DNA from 3 places in the Nocardiopsis sp. B62 genome. Region 2 is predicted to be linked to each of the others. Evidence: predicted binding sites of a transcription regulator. Region 2 holds the regulator's gene; each other region holds the start of a gene.

Evidence for each region. Region 2 encodes HrcA, which represses chaperone genes, less so after heat shock. Its sites were predicted from a motif close to TTGGCACTCTCNNNNNGAGAGTGCCAA; they were not measured.
Region 1: the regulator HrcA is predicted to act here: its motif matches at 2,539-2,565, upstream of KBX21_RS08375 (FmdB family zinc ribbon protein).
Region 3: the regulator HrcA is predicted to act here: its motif matches at 1,220-1,246, upstream of groL (chaperonin GroEL).

Annotation. Positions count from the first base shown of each region.
Region 1 covers NZ_JAGPXK010000005.1:210,526-215,576, reverse strand. Annotated here, with positions in the region: gene glp (gephyrin-like molybdotransferase Glp) at 1-482, opposite strand, end outside; gene galU (UTP--glucose-1-phosphate uridylyltransferase GalU) at 596-1,534, opposite strand; gene KBX21_RS08380 (5-formyltetrahydrofolate cyclo-ligase) at 1,685-2,329, shown strand; gene KBX21_RS08375 (FmdB family zinc ribbon protein) at 2,584-2,967, shown strand; gene KBX21_RS08370 (SAF domain-containing protein) at 3,117-3,773, shown strand; gene KBX21_RS08365 (MscL family protein) at 3,855-4,262, shown strand; gene KBX21_RS08360 (M15 family metallopeptidase) at 4,386-5,051, opposite strand, start outside.
Region 2 covers NZ_JAGPXK010000016.1:56,240-61,290, forward strand. Annotated here, with positions in the region: gene KBX21_RS17590 (hypothetical protein) at 1-166, shown strand, start outside; gene KBX21_RS17595 (DUF3097 domain-containing protein) at 309-1,148, opposite strand; gene hrcA (heat-inducible transcriptional repressor HrcA) at 1,327-2,340, shown strand; gene dnaJ (molecular chaperone DnaJ) at 2,345-3,487, shown strand; gene KBX21_RS17610 (16S rRNA (uracil(1498)-N(3))-methyltransferase) at 3,484-4,227, shown strand; gene KBX21_RS17615 (hypothetical protein) at 4,389-5,051, opposite strand, start outside.
Region 3 covers NZ_JAGPXK010000005.1:72,383-77,433, forward strand. Annotated here, with positions in the region: gene thrC (threonine synthase) at 1-70, shown strand, start outside; gene KBX21_RS07730 (ubiquitin-like small modifier protein 1) at 132-410, shown strand; gene groL (chaperonin GroEL) at 1,412-3,043, shown strand; gene zwf (glucose-6-phosphate dehydrogenase) at 3,168-4,595, opposite strand; gene KBX21_RS07745 (NUDIX hydrolase) at 4,920-5,051, opposite strand, start outside.

The sequences.
Region 1 (5,051 bases), on a different contig from region 2:
ACACCCATCTCCCCCGCACCGACGCGAACCCCGGCGCTCAGCACTGTCGCGCCCTCCATCACGTCCTCGCCCCGGCGCCGGACGAAACCCCCCGCCTGCGCGGGGCGGTGGATCGCCACATCCACGGTGCCGCCGTCGGTCCACTCCACCGGGACCACGGAGTCGGCCCCCTCGGGTAGGGGGGCGCCGGTCATGATGCGGGCGCACAGTCCGGGCCGGATCGCGGCGGGGTCCGCGTCACCCGCCGGGATGTCGGCCACCACCGGCAGCCGGACGGGGCGGTCGGCGGTGGCCTCGGCCAGGTCGGCGGCGTGCACGGCGTAGCCGTCCATCGAGGAGTTGTCGAAGCCCGGCAGGGACACCGGGGAGACGACCGGTTCGGCGAGCACGGTCCCGTGCGCCTGGAGCAGGTCCAGCTCGGTCGGCTCGGGCACCGCGACCAGCCCCAGAAGGTCGGAGATGTGCTGTTCGACGCTCTTCATGAGGTCCTTCCGGGTCGTGGACGCGCTGTGAGGGCCTCCCCCGTCACAGGGGGAGGCCCCGGTCCCATTGTGACGACCTCCGGAGCCGACGTCCCGGACCCGGTGCCCCCGGGTCAGCCCCGGAGCTTCTCCTGGCGGTCCAGGAACTCCCTCAGCCAGGGCAGGAGCTCGTCCGCCAGGTCCGGGCGGCCGCAGGCGAACTCGACCACGGTGCGGATGTACTCGGCCTTGTTCCCGGTGTCGTAGCGGTTGCCGCGCAGCAGCACGCCGTGCACACCGCCGCCCTTCTCGGGGCTGGTCCTGGCCAGCTCCTTCAGGGCGTCGGTCAGCTGGATCTCGCCACCGCGCCCGGGCGGGGTGTCGTGCAGTACGGGAAAGACCGCCGGGTCACACACGTAGCGGCCGATGATCGCCCAACGGCTGGGCGCCTGCTCGCGCGAGGGCTTCTCAACCAGGTCGGTGACGGTGACGACGTCGTCCTCGTCGGTGGTCTCCACCGCCGCGCAGCCGTAGAGGGAGACCTGTTCGGGCTCCACCTCCATGAGCGCGACGACACTGCCGCCGTGGCTCTGACGGACCTCGATCATGCGGCGGAGCAGGTCGGCCGACTCGATGAGGTCGTCGCCCAGGAGCACCGCGAAGGGGTTGTCGCCCACGTGGGCCTGCGCGCACAGCACGGCGTGTCCCAGCCCCCGGGGCTCACCCTGGCGGACGTAGTGGACCTGGGCGAGGTCGCTGGACTCGCGGACCGAGCGGAGCTTGTCCTCCTCCCCCTTGGCGGCGAGCGCCTCCTCGAGTTCGTAGGCGCGGTCGAAGTGGTCCTCAATGGAGCGTTTGCTGCGCCCGGTGATCATGAGGACGTCGCCGAGCCCGGCTTCGACGGCCTCCTCCACGACGTACTGGATCGCGGGTTTGTCCACGATCGGCAGCATCTCCTTGGGAGTGGCCTTGGTGGCGGGCAGGAAGCGGGTGCCCAGGCCCGCGGCCGGAACGACCGCCTTGGTCACGGCGGCGTCGGTGCGGGATCGCTTCTGGTCGGTGTCGGCGCTCATGAACGGCACTTTAGGACAGACAACCCGCGTTACGTGGACCGATGACTTCCCGTGGCCGAGAAGTCCCCGTCGTTTCGGGCGAAGTCGTGGAAACCGCAACCGCGTGTTCACCCCTCGGAGGAAATCGGGGTCCGGTGCCACACTGGGCCCATGGGTGCCTCGAACGACCACGACCGGACCGCCAAGCGCGCGCTGCGCGCGCGCCTGCTCGCCGCGCGGCGGGAGAGGGGCGCGGCGGAGCGCGACCGTGTGGCTTCCGCGGTCCGCGACACGTTGATGGGGCTCCCCTGGCTGGCCATGGGCGGGACGGTGGCCTGTTACTACTCCGTGGGCGGCGAACCCGGCACGCGCGGTCTGGTCGACGCGCTGTGGAAGCGGGGCACGTACGTGCTGCTGCCGATCTTCCTGCCCGACGGGACCCTCGACTGGGCGGCCTACGAGGGCCCGGACGGCCTCGAACCGGCCGGCCACGGCCTGGTGGAGCCGACCGGGCACCGGTACGGCCCCGAAGTGCTCGGCCGCGCGGACGCGGTGGTCTGCCCGGCCGTGGCGGTGGACCGGCGCGGGACGCGGATGGGGCGCGGCGCGGGTTGCTACGACCGCGCGCTGCCCCACAGGGGCCCGCGCACCCCGGCGATCGCCGTGGTCCATGACGAGGAGTTCGTGGACGCGCTGCCCGTGGAGGGGCACGACCGGCCGGTGGACGCGGTCGTGACCCCGGGCGGCGGGCTCCACGTGTTCGACCCGAACGCGGCGGCCTGGCCAGGAGGGAACCCGGACGGCCGGGCGGTGTGAGTCGGGCCGGGACCCCGGGGGCACCGCTCTCGGGAGGCTCCGGGGATTAAGGCACCGGGTCGCGGCGTTATGGCTGGCGGTCGTGTCCCGCACCCACCCCGAACACGAGCACCCCGTGCGGCCCCCGACCGGGTACGGCCCGACCCTGGGGACGCCCGGCGCCGCAGGGGGAGGGGTTGTCGCGGCTGTGGTCGGCGAACGCGTACTATTTAGCAGTCAACGGGTGTGAGTGCCAGCAAGGAGGACCCGGAACAGTGCCTACGTACCAGTACGCGTGCACCGAGTGTGACGCCCAGATGGAGGTCGTGCAGAGCTTCAGCGACGACTCGCTGACGGTCTGCCCCGAGTGCGAGGGGCGCCTGCGCAAGGTGTACTCCGCGGTCGGCATCGTCTTCAAGGGTTCGGGCTTCTACCGCACCGACAGCGGCAAGTCCACCACGAACAGCTCCGCCCTGACCGGTTCCAACACCGCTGAGGGCGGCACCGAGGGCAACGGCGGCAAGTCCGGCGACGCCGCCAAGCCCTCCTCCGACTCCGGCTCCACCGCCACCCCCGCCGCCTCCACCCCCAGCACGGGCGGCGGCGACAAGTCGACCAGCAAGAGCACCAGCGGCAGCACCGCCGCGACCAGCAGCTGAGCCACCGCACCGTTGACCGTGGCCGCGCCGCCGAGACCCCTCGGCGGCGCTTCTGTTGTCTGCCGGGCCCCGTGTGACGGGCCCCGGGGTGGGAATCCGCCCTGTGGACAACCCTCCGGGGCCGCCTCTCCCGGCCTAGCGTTGGAGGTATGAGCACCTCCCCTCCCGCGTTCCGGCTCCGGCGCGGCCCGCTCCGCCTGCTCGACCGCCACCGCCGTACCGTCGCCGCCGTCCTGACCGCGCTGGCCGTGGTGTGCGCGGTCCTCGTCCTGCGGCCCCCGCCCCAACCCCGGGCGGAGGTGCTCGTCGCCGCGCGGGACCTCGACGCCTCCGCGCCCCTGTCCGAGGAGGACCTCACGCCCCTGGTCCTGACGGAGAGCTCCGTACCGGACGGGGCGCTCTCGCCCGGGGACCGGGCGGCCGGGCTCTCGCTGAACGCACCCGTGCGCCGGGGCGAGGTGCTGACCGACGCCCGCCTGAGCGACCCGCCCGCGCTCCCCTACGGGGCGGACATGGTCGCCGTGCCGGTGCGGGTGGCCGACCCGGGGGCCGTCGGTCTGCTGTCCCCAGGCAGCCGAGTGGACGTGCTGGCCGCGACGGGCGCGGACGACTTCGGCGGGCCGCCCACCAGACCCGGGCCCGCCGTCGAGGTGGTCGGTGACCGGCCCGTTCTCGCCGTGCCCTCTGAGGAGGGTCCGAGCGGGGAGGGCGGTGCGCTGGTCCTGATCGCCGCGACCAGCGAGGAAGCCCGGGCCCTGGCCGGGCACGCGACCTCTTCGCGGCTGTCTGTGACGATTCGCGGTTGACCGATGACCAGGGGTGGTGAAAGCTGTCCGGGCGCCACTTCGGGCGCGTCCCCATCAATCACGAACACGTAGGGCAGTTCCATGGAAGGCTTCAAGAAGTTCCTGCTCCAGGGAAACCTGGTGCAGCTGGCGGTCGCGGTCGTCATCGGCTCCGTCTTCGCCGGACTCATCTCGGCGTTCACCGAAGGGTTCATCACCCCGCTCCTGGGGATCTTCGGCGGGGTCCCGACCTTCGCGGACCTCTACTTCGAGGTCAACGGCAGCCAGTTCATGTACGGCGCCTTCGTCGACGCCATGATCTCGTTCCTGATGACCGCGGCGGTCCTGTACTTCTTCGTGGTCCTGCCCATGGGCAAGCTGATGGAGAAGTTCATCAAGGCCGAGGAGGCCACCACCCGCGAGTGCCCCCACTGCTTCTCGGAGATCAACAAGAAGGCCAGCAAGTGCGCCCACTGCACCAGTGAGGTCACGCCCGAGACCGTCTCCTAGGGCACCGAGGGGTGTCTCGGCGCCCGTCCCGACACAACGGGCCCGACACACGGGAGGGCGGCCCCACGGGGCCGCCCTCCGGGCGCTTGGCGCCGGTTGGAACCGGCTGCGGATCGGGCTGACCTAGCCCTCGTACTCCCAGTGCCAGGGCTCGAAGGGACTGGACTTCGCCCAGGCCGGGTGGATCCAGTTGTACTTGGCCCCGTGCTCCTCCATCCAGTTCCACCGTTCCGAACGGAAGTTCTGGATGCCGCAGCCGAGGTCGATCGCCTGTCCCAGACCGTGGTTACTGGTACCGGGCACGGCGGCGAACCCGGGCGGCTCCTGGGCGTAGACGCGGTGCTGGTTGGGCAGGTCGCGGTACGCGCTGGTGATGCAGATGTTCTCGCCGAACTCCTCGACGTACTCCACGTTCAGCTGGAGGAACTCCACCGCGGCGTCGGCCCTCAGGAACTTGTCGTCGTAGAGCGAGCAGAGGGCCTCCTGCGGGAGCAGCCCGTTGGGGTAGCCACCCGCGTTCGAGGCCGCGCTCGCGTCGCAGTCGGCGGCCGCCATGTAGGCCTCCGGGTCCAGGCCCCGGGACTCCAGCTCGTCAGTGAGCTCGGTCATGCTCGACTCGGACTGTTCGCGCAGCGAGTCCACCTCGGCGGAGAGCTCAGCCTGTTCGAGCTGTGTGAAGGTCTGGAGCTCCTGGGCCTCCCCTGCCAGCCCCACCTGCTCCTCGCGCAGGTCGGTGGCGTCCTGGATGAGCGCCTGGTTGTCCTCGGACAGCTTGGCCGCGTAGGACTG
Region 2 (5,051 bases):
CGGGCTGAGCCCCGCTCTGCTGCTGGCCGTGGGCCTGCGCGTCGGGCTGGCCCCAACCGGGCTGCGCGCCGCTCTGCTGCGCGGGATCCTGCGGCGGTCGCCGCTGTCCCTGCGGGTCGTCCGGCGACGGATGACTGGACGGGGTCTCGCTCATGCTCTTCCTTGACTCCGCTGTTGGGGGCGCTTGCTGTCTGCCCGAAGGATTCGGGCCGTACCGACGACCGCGGAGGGCCGGAGGCCGTGTCGCCCGACGGAAACGGGGGAGCGGTTTCCCGGGGGATCCATCAGACCACGTGATCGTGACAATCCTAGTGTTCCGCGGTGTGCGGTCCCGTGACGAAGTCGATGAGCTCCTCCACCCGCCCCAGCAGGGAGGGTTCGAGGTCCCCGTAGCCACGGACCGAGCCCAGGATGCGGCGCCAGGCCTCACCCGTCTCCATCCGCCAGCCAAGAGCGTCCACGACGCCCTCCTTCCAGGGCAGACCCCGAGGGATCTCGGGCCAGGCCCCGATCCCCACCGCGCTCGGACGCACCGCCTGCCACACATCCACGTAGGGATGGCCGACCACGAGCACGTCCGCGCCCCGGGCGCGCTCGGCGATCCGGCTCTCCTTTGAACCCGGAACCAGGTGGTCGACCAGGACTCCCAGACGGCGCCCCGGCCCCGGCTCGAACTCCGCCACCACTGCGGGAAGGTCGTCGACCCCCTCCAGGAACTCGACGGCCACCCCCTCCACACGGAGGTCGTGGCCCCAGACCTTCTCGACCAGTTCGGCGTCGTGGGCGCCCTCGACGTAGATCCGGCTCTCGCGGGCCGTGCGCGCCCGCGCGTCGGTCACCGCGATCGACCCCGAGGCGCTGCGCAGCGGACCCTTGGGGGCCTCCGTCGGACGCACCAGTGTCACGGGTTCACCGTCCACGAGGAAGGCGGCCTGACCCAGCTCGAACACCCTGCGGCACCCGTCCCGGTCCTCCAGGGTCACCGCGGCCTTGTCCCAGGACACCACGGCCCCGCAGAAGGTCTCGTCGGCGTCCTCCACGACCAGGTCACGACTGAGGGGTATCTCGCGGACCGCACCCTTCTTCGGTCGCCGCCAGTCTCCCGCCAGAACGTCGCGGCCGTAACGGCCGGTTCCCTTGGTAACCACGGTGGTGCAGTCTACTGGTGAAGGACCCCGGACGCCCGCTGGCGGGTGGCGCACGTCGCGGATCCGACAAGGAAGAAGCGACCCCCGTCCCCGTGTTACTGCGTGCGGGTAGCCGTGCGGGTTTGCGGCCGGGCATAGAATTAGCACTGAGGACCTTGGAGTGCCAGGAGGTGGCGAGTTGCTGGATGAGCGCAAGCTCGCGGTCCTGCGTGCGGTCGTCGAGGACTTCGTCAACACCAACGAACCCGTGGGTTCCCGGGCGTTGGCGGACCGTCACCCCCTTGGTGTCTCCCCGGCGACCATTCGCAACGACATGGTCGCCCTCGAGGAGGACGGCTACATCACCCAACCCCACACCAGTGCGGGACGGGTGCCCACCGACAAGGGGTACCGGCTCTTCGTGGACCGGCTCTCCTCCGTCAAGCCGCTCTCGGCGGCCGAACGGCGAGCCATCGAGTCCTTCCTCGGCGGTGCCGTGGACCTCGACGAGATCGTCGCCCGCACGGTGCGGCTGCTCGCGCAGCTCACCCGGCAGGTCGCGATCGTCCAGTACCCGTCGCTGACCCGCTCGTCGGTCCAGCACGTGGAACTGGTGCCGCTCGGCGGCCAGCGCATCATGATGGTCGTCATCACCAACACCGGCCGAGTCGAACAGCGCGTCATCGACGGGCTGGGATCGGTCAGCGAGACCGTGGTCGACGACCTGCGCAACATGCTCAACCGCGCCATCGCGGGCCGACACCTCGGTGACGTGCCGGACGCGGTGGAGGACCTGCCCGCCCAGGTCGCACCGGAGGACCGACCCGTCGCGGTCGCGGTCCTCTCCATCCTGCTGGAGAGCCTCGTGGAAAGACACGAGGAGAAGATCGTTCTGGCGGGAACCGCCAACCTGGCCGCGGTCGACTTCGCGGCCAGCCTGCGCGAGGTGCTCGAAGCACTGGAAGAGAACATGGTCCTCATCCGACTGCTCGGTGAGGCCAAGGACCCCTCCATGCTCACGGTGCGCATCGGCGCGGAGAACTTCCACGAGGGCCTTCGATCCACTTCCATCGTGTCGGCTGACTACGGCGTGGGAAACCAGTCGCTGGCCAAGATCGGAGTGGTGGGCCCGACCCGTATGGACTACCCAGGGACGATGGGCGCCGTCCGTGCGGTGGCCCGGTATGTCGGACAGATTTTGGCAGGACAGTAACTCAGTGGCCAGAGACTATTACCAGGTTCTCGGGGTGCGTCGCGACGCGTCCAAGGACGAGATCAAGAAGGCGTACCGGCGGCTCGCGCGCGAGCTCCACCCGGACATCAACCCGGACCCCGCGACCCAGGAGCGCTTCAAGGAAGTGACCCAGGCCTACGAGGTCCTCTCCGACGAGAACAAGCGTCGGATGTTCGACATGGGTCAGGACCCCTTCGCCCCCGGTGGCGGTGGCGGTGCCGGAGGTTTCGGCAACGCTGGCGGGTTCGCCTTCGACGACATCATGAACGCCTTCTTCGGCGGAGGACAGCCCGGCGGCCGCGGCCCCCGGGAACGGGTCCGGCGCGGACGCAGCATCAAGATCCGCATCGAACTCGACCTCGTCGAGACCGCTTTCGGGGTCAGCCGGGAGATCACCTTCCCGACCGCGATCCTCTGTGAGACCTGCCAGGGCGAGGGCACGGCGGCCGGTTCGCACCGGACCACCTGCGACATGTGCCACGGCCAGGGCGAGGTCTCCCAGGTCACGCGCTCCTTCCTCGGCCAGGTCATGACCTCGCGCCCGTGCCCGCAGTGCTCGGGTCAGGGCTCGGTCATCACCAACCCCTGCGGCGACTGTGCGGGCGAGGGCCGGGTCCGGGAGAAGGTCACCCGGACCGTGAAGATCCCCGCCGGTGTCGACGACGGCACCCGCATCCAGCTCGCCGGCGAGGGCGAGGTCGGCCCCAACGGCGGACCGCGCGGCGACATCATCCTGGAGATCGTCCAGAAGCCGCACCCGACCTTCGAGCGTCGCGGCGACGACCTGCACTGCACCATCACCGTCCCCATGACGGCGGCGGCGCTGGGTGCCTCGTGCGCCTTCGACACCCTCGACGGCACCGAGAACATCGACCTGCGTCCGGGGACCAACTCGGGCCACGTCATCACCCTGCCCGGCAAGGGCGTCACCCACCTCGACGGCGGCGGCCGGGGCGACCTGCGCATCCGTGTGGACGTGGAGACCCCGGGCAAGCTGGACGAGGAGCAGGAGGCCCTGCTGCGCAAGTTCGCGGAGCTGCGTGGGGAGGACCAGAACCCGGGCCGCTTCAGCCCCGGGCACGGTGGGTTCTTCTCCAAGATCCGCGACGCCTTCGGAGCCAAGTGACCCCGCCGGTCTTCCTGGTCGGGACCGCCGTGCTGGCGGGCGACCGGATCCGTCTGGACGGTCCGGAGGGACGCCACGCGGTGGCGGTCCGACGCATCGGTGAGGGCGAGACCGTCGACCTCTCCGACGGTCTCGGCCTTCGCGTGCGCTGCGAGGTCGACGAGGTCGTCGGCAAGGACACGCTCGTCTGCCGTGTGGTGGAACGCCGGAGCGAACCCGAGCCCCGACCCCGGATCACCGTGGTGCAGGCCCTGCCCAAACGGGACCGGGGTGAGCTCGCGGTGGAGATGATGACCGAGGCCGGGGTCGACGCCGTCGTGCCCTGGTCCGCCGAGCGCTGTGTCACGCAGTGGAAGGGCGACCGGGGTGCCAAGGCCCTGGCCAAGTGGCGGGCGAGCGCCAGGGAGGCGGCCAAGCAGGCCCGCCGTGCCCGGACGCCCGAGGTCACCGAACCACTGGACCGCAAGGGGGTGTCCGCCCTGCTCGCCGAGGCGGACCTCGCCGTGGTCCTGCACGAGGAGGGGGCGGGGCGGCTCTCGGAGCTCCCACTGCCGGAGGAACCCCACGGTTCGGGGATCGTCCTGGTGGTCGGGCCCGAGGGCGGGATCTCCGAGGCCGAGCTGGCCGCCTTCGACGCGGCCGGTGCGGCCCGGGCCCTGCTGGGCCCCTCGGTCCTGCGCACCTCCACAGCCGGGGTGGCCGGACTGTCCGTGCTCCAGGCCCGCACGGGACGCTGGTGAACGGACACGGACACGGACACGGACACGGACACGGTCCGGGTCCGTCCCCGGTGACCGTGACCGTGACCGGGTAGCCGGGACACTCACGGAAGACACGACGAAGGGCCCGTGGAGGATTCCACGGGCCCTTCGTCATGTCCGTTCCCTGGTGCGGTCGGGGGTCAGCTCACGCTGGCCCCGTCCTCCTCACCGCCGCCGCCGGAACCGCTGCCGGGGTCCTCGGAGCCCTCGTCGGGATCCGGGTCACCGCCGCCTCCGGGGCTGGTGGGCTCGTCGGTGGGCTCTTCCCGCGGCTCGTCGGTCGGGGCGCAGGTCTCCTTGTCGGAGCCCCTGTCGTCCCGGTCGTCGTCCTTGTTCTTCCTGTCCTCGTCACGGGCGCCGTCGGTCGCGGCCGGGACGAGCTCCTCACCGGGCGGGCACGAGGAGGTGGCCTCGAAACCGTCGTCCTCCGAGGAGGAGGGCGAGCTGTCGGGGCTGGGGGAGCCCTCGGGGTCGTCCCCCGCCTCCTCCTCCAGCTTGCTGCTGCCGGAGGTGGAGTCCGTCGACGGGTCGGGAGCCGCCACGCCGTCGCCCCCGTCGGACTGGGTCTCGGGCGGGGTGCCCGCGCGGTCGGCCCCGGCCGGGACGATCTCCAGGACCTGTTCGCGGACCTGCGGACTCGACATGATCACCGAGGCGGCGATGAGCACGGCCGCAGCCACGGCCGTCACGGGACGGAGCCACGGCAGCCCGAACCACGACGATCCGCGTTGGCGCTCGGTGCGCTCACGGATGAGGTTGAGGCCTTCGGCCGAGGGTGTGACCTCGTCGGCCTCGGCGCGCAG
Region 3 (5,051 bases), on a different contig from region 2:
CGTCGACTCGGGTGTCACCGCCACCATCAAGCCGTCCCTGGAGGCCTTCAAGGCCGAGGGCCTGGCCTGATCCGGGCCCGCCCCACGTTCACCACCCCGCGCAGCACCCACGTCCCAGGAGTACGAACACCATGAGCGTCAGCGTCCGCGTGCCCACCATCCTGCGCACCTACACCAACGACGCGTCCGAGGTGACCGCCGAGGGCGGCACCCTGGCAGAGGTCCTGGACCACCTGGAGGCCAACCACCCGGGCATCCTCGCCCGCGTGCTCGACGACGGCGGCAAGGTCCGCCGCTTCGTCAACGTCTACGTCGGCGACGAGGACGTCCGCTTCGAGAAGGGCCTACAGACCGAGGTCCGGGACGGCCAGCAGATCTCGATCATCCCCGCCGTCGCCGGGGGCTGCTGACGCACGGGCAGTGGCGAACCACGGGGCGGGCGCCGGTCGGTGCCCGCCCCGCCGCGTGCCCGGACCCTCGTAACCTGGGAGGGAGATTCTCCAGGGGACGAGGGTGGCGATGTCGGCGACGCGGTTGTTGGTGCGGAGAGAGAAGAGATGAATCACGTGGGTCCTTTGGGGTCTCTTGTCTTCGGTGTCCAACTTCTGAGAAGTTGGAAAAACAACCCCTTGCCGCTGGTAAGTTTCCTGTTCAAATAGTCTGCTCCCCGCGCACGCGGGGATGGACCCGACCAGCCCCCCAGGTACGCCCGCCGTCCACCCTGCTCCCCGCGCACGCGGGGATGGACCCGGGTCTCGGGTCAAACGCTCCCCGCGCACGCGGGGATGGACCCGGGTCTCGGGTCAAACTGGCGTACTCGGTGGCCTGCTCCCCGCGCACGCGGGGATGGACCCAGCATCATCCCCGACCTGGTCAACGGCGTGATCTGCTCCCCGCGTGCGCGGGGATGGACCCACCGCGTGGATGTTCTCCAACATGGCCCCGGCCTGCTCCCCGCGTGCGCGGGGATGGACCCAGGGTCACCCTGCGGCCGCGCCGGGAGGCCTGCTGCCCCCCGCGCACGCGGGGATGGGCCCGCTTGCGCGCCAACGTTCAACCAGATGGTGGGCGGGCCCTTGGTTACCGGGCTGGCGGGACCTGGCCACCCGGTTCCACCAGGGGTTCGTCCGTTGTTCGCCGAGCGCTCAAACCGCCCTGTGGAGGGAAGTCCGCGCTGTTCAGGGCTGTTTCCGAAGCTGGGGAAATCGTGACCACATCGTTTGCACTCTCCATGGCCGAGTGCTAAAAAAGGGAGTGGTTAGCACTCACCTATACCGAGTGCTAACCGGATCGAGGCTGCGAGATCGTGGTCCTCCGGCAGCAGGGTTGCCGGTGCGAACGCGGTCGTCCGTCGCGGGCGCACGCCTCGTCCCATCGCGTATCAGCCCGGTCACGGGAGGACAAGAACTCAATGGCAGCCAAACTGATCGCGTTCGACGAGGAGGCCCGTCGCGGCCTCGAGCGCGGCATGAACCAGCTCGCTGACGCCGTGAAGGTCACGCTCGGCCCGAAGGGTCGCAACGTCGTCCTGGAGAAGAAGTGGGGCGCCCCCACTATCACCAACGACGGTGTCTCCATCGCCAAGGAGATCGAGCTCGAGGACCCCTGGGAGAAGATCGGGGCCGAGCTGGTCAAGGAGGTCGCCAAGAAGACGGACGACGTCGCCGGTGACGGTACGACCACCGCCACCGTCCTGGCCCAGGCTCTCGTCCGCGAGGGTCTGCGCAACGTCGCCGCCGGCGCCAACCCGATCGGCCTCAAGCGCGGCATCGAGGCCGCCGTGGCCCGCATCAACGAGGAGCTCGGCAACCTCTCGAAGGACGTCGAGACCAAGGAGCAGATCGCCTCCACCGCCTCCATCTCCGCTGGTGACACCCAGATCGGTGAGACCATCGCCGAGGCGATGGACAAGGTCGGCAAGGAAGGCGTCATCACCGTCGAGGAGGGGCAGACCTTCGGGCTCGAGCTTGAGCTCGCCGAGGGCATGCGCTTCGACAAGGGCTACATCTCGCCCTACTTCGCCACCGACCTTGAGCGCATGGAGACGGTCCTCGAGGACCCCTACATCCTCATCGTCAACTCGAAGATCTCCAACAACAACGAGTTCCTGCCCGTTGTCGAGAAGGTCCTCCAGTCCGGCCGTCCGCTGATGGTCATCGCCGAGGACGTCGCCGACGGCGCCCTGCAGACCCTCGTGGTCAACAAGATCCGCGGCACCTTCAAGTCCGTCGCCGTCAAGGCTCCGGGCTTCGGTGACCGCCGCAAGGCCCAGCTCGGCGACATCGCCGTGCTGACCGGCGGCCAGGTCATCACCGAGGAGGTCGGCCTCAAGCTCGAGAACACCGAGCTCGACCTGCTGGGCCGCGCCCGCAAGGTCGTCGTCACCAAGGACGAGACCACCATCGTCGACGGTGCCGGTGACGCCACCGCCATCGCCGGTCGCGTGAACGAGATCCGCAACGAGATCGAGCGCACCGACTCCGACTACGACCGCGAGAAGCTCCAGGAGCGCCTCGCGCGTCTGGCCGGCGGCGTGGCCGTCATCAAGGCCGGTGCCGCCACCGAGGTGGAGCTCAAGGAGCGCAAGCACCGCATCGAGGACGCCGTCCGCAACGCCAAGGCCGCGGTCGAAGAGGGCATCCTGCCCGGCGGTGGCGTCGCGCTGCTGCAGGCCAGCGTCCCCGCGTTCGAGAAGCTGGACCTCGAGGGTGACGAGGCCATCGGCGCCGACATCGTGCGTCGCGCCATCGCCGAGCCGCTCAAGATGATCGCGGTCAACGCCGGCCTCGAAGGCGGAGTCGTGGCGGACAAGGTCAAGCACCTGGAGCCCGGTTTCGGCCTCAACGCCGCCACCGGCGAGTACACCGACCTGTTCAAGGACGGCGTCATCGACCCGACCAAGGTCACCCGTTCCGCTCTGCAGAACGCGTCGTCCATCGCTGGTCTGTTCCTGACCACCGAGGCCGTCATCGCCGACAAGCCGGAGAAGGCCTCGGCTCCCGCCGGCGACCCGACCGGTGGCATGGGCGGCATGGACTTCTAGCAGGTCCGTGACACCGGGCGTGAGCCCGTAGGCGCCTGAGGTCCGGATACGCGACCTCGCCCGCGACGACCGGGCGGTCCCCATGGGGACCGCCCGGTTTCGCTCTTTCCGGGACCCCCGGGGGTCAATCCTGGGCGGGCCCGTGCGGACGGATCGCGTCGGCCAGTTGGTGCCAGCCCTGCGGTCCCGGGAGCACCTGCGCCGACTCCGGTCCGTAGGAGCCCGCAAGGTAAGGTTCGGGCTCCGTCGCCGAGTCCATCAGCGGGTCGACGATCCGCCACGACTCCTCGACCACGTCGAAGCGCACGAACTGCTCCGGGCTGCCCACCACGGCGCCGTGCAGCACGTGGTCGTAGGCCTCGTGCCCCCGGCCCAGTTGGCGTTCCACGTCGGCCGCGAGCACGAGGCGCGCCGCCGAGTCGCTCTCCGCGCCGGGTTCGTTGAGCAGCATCTCGAAGGTCACCCCGGACCACGGTTCCAGCTGGAACCGGACCAGGTTGGCTGGCCCCGGGTAGAGGTCGGCGGCGGGGCGCTTCAGCTCGGCCACCACCTCCCATGAGGTGAGGGGCATGTGCTTGCCCGAGCGAACGTAGAAGGGCACGCCCGCCCAGCGGCGGTTGTCCACCCACATGCGCAGCGCGAAGAAGGTCTCCGTGGTGGAGCCGGGGCCGACCCCCTCCGTGCTGAGGTAGCCGTCGTAGCGGCCCCGGATCGCGTCGGCCGGTTCGATGGTGCGCACGGCGCGCAGCAGGCGCAGCGTCTCGTCCTTGACCACCGAGGGGTCGGTGGAGACCGGCGCGTCCATCGTGAGCAGCGCGAACAGCTGGAGCAGGTGGTTCTGGAACACGTCCCGGACCGCCCCTGCGGCGTCATAGAACGACCCCCGGTCGTCCACCCCGAAGTCCTCGGCCATGGTGATCTGCACGTTGTCCACGAACGTCCGGTTCCACACGGGCTCCAGCAGGGTGTTGCCGAACCGGGTCACCGGCAGCCCCCGGACGGGTTCCTCGCCCAGGAAGTGGTCGACGAGGTAGAGGCTCTCCGAGGGGAAGCACTCCAGGAGCGCGCGGTGGAGTTCGCGGGCCGAGGCGAGGTCGTGGCCGAAGGGCTTCTCCACCACCAGGCGGGCGTCACGGTTGAGCCCGGCGTCCGCCAGGGCGCGGGCCACCGTGGTGAACAGCGCGGGTGGCACCGCCAGGTAGTGGGCGGTGTGGGAACCGTCGGGCAGGGTCGCGGCGAGGTCCGCGTAGGTGCGGGGGTCGTTGAGGTCGCCGGTGACCAGCGTCATCCGGTCGGTCAGGGACCGCATGACGGACTCGTCCAGGGTGGTGGAGGCCTCGGAACCGGTCTCGGCGAGGTGCTCGGTGACGGCCTCGCGGGTCCGCCGCCGCAACTCCTCTGTGTCCCAGTCGGACTTGGCCACCCCCACGATCCGGGTGCGCAGCTCCTCCCGTTCCGCCAGGTGGTAGAGGGCGGGCATGAGGTACTTCCGGGCGAGGTCACCGGTCACTCCGAAGATCACCAGGGTGTCGGCGTTGGGTCCTGTGGTCATGCTGTCCCCTCGTCGGCGGCCGGTGCGCGGCGGCGCACGTTGGCGGGGGTACCCGGTCCGGGCCGCTGACGTGCCCAAGGAAGGGCCAAGAAAGGGTGACCGGGCCGACCTGGGGCGTCCGCGCCGGGGGCTCCTGCCAGCGTCCAGGAGCCCTGGGCGATCCGGTGCAGGTGGGCCAGCTGATGCCGCAGCCCTCGTCCAGGACGTCGCGCGCCCCGCGGGCCGCCGTCCGGCGCACCACCCAGGGGGAGGGGCGGTCGTCGTGGCTCCACGGATGCCGCAGGTGGGCGGTGCGGGTCCGTGCCGTGGGCGTCCTCGGACCGGCTAAAGAGGGGCTGACCCCGCGTCCCGGCCGTCGAGCCAGGCGCGGACCGCCGCCTTCACCTGCGGGGTGAGGTCGCTGTCCGCGTACTCCTCGGCCGGTATCCAGCGCAGGTCCGTGTGCTCCTCGGAGAG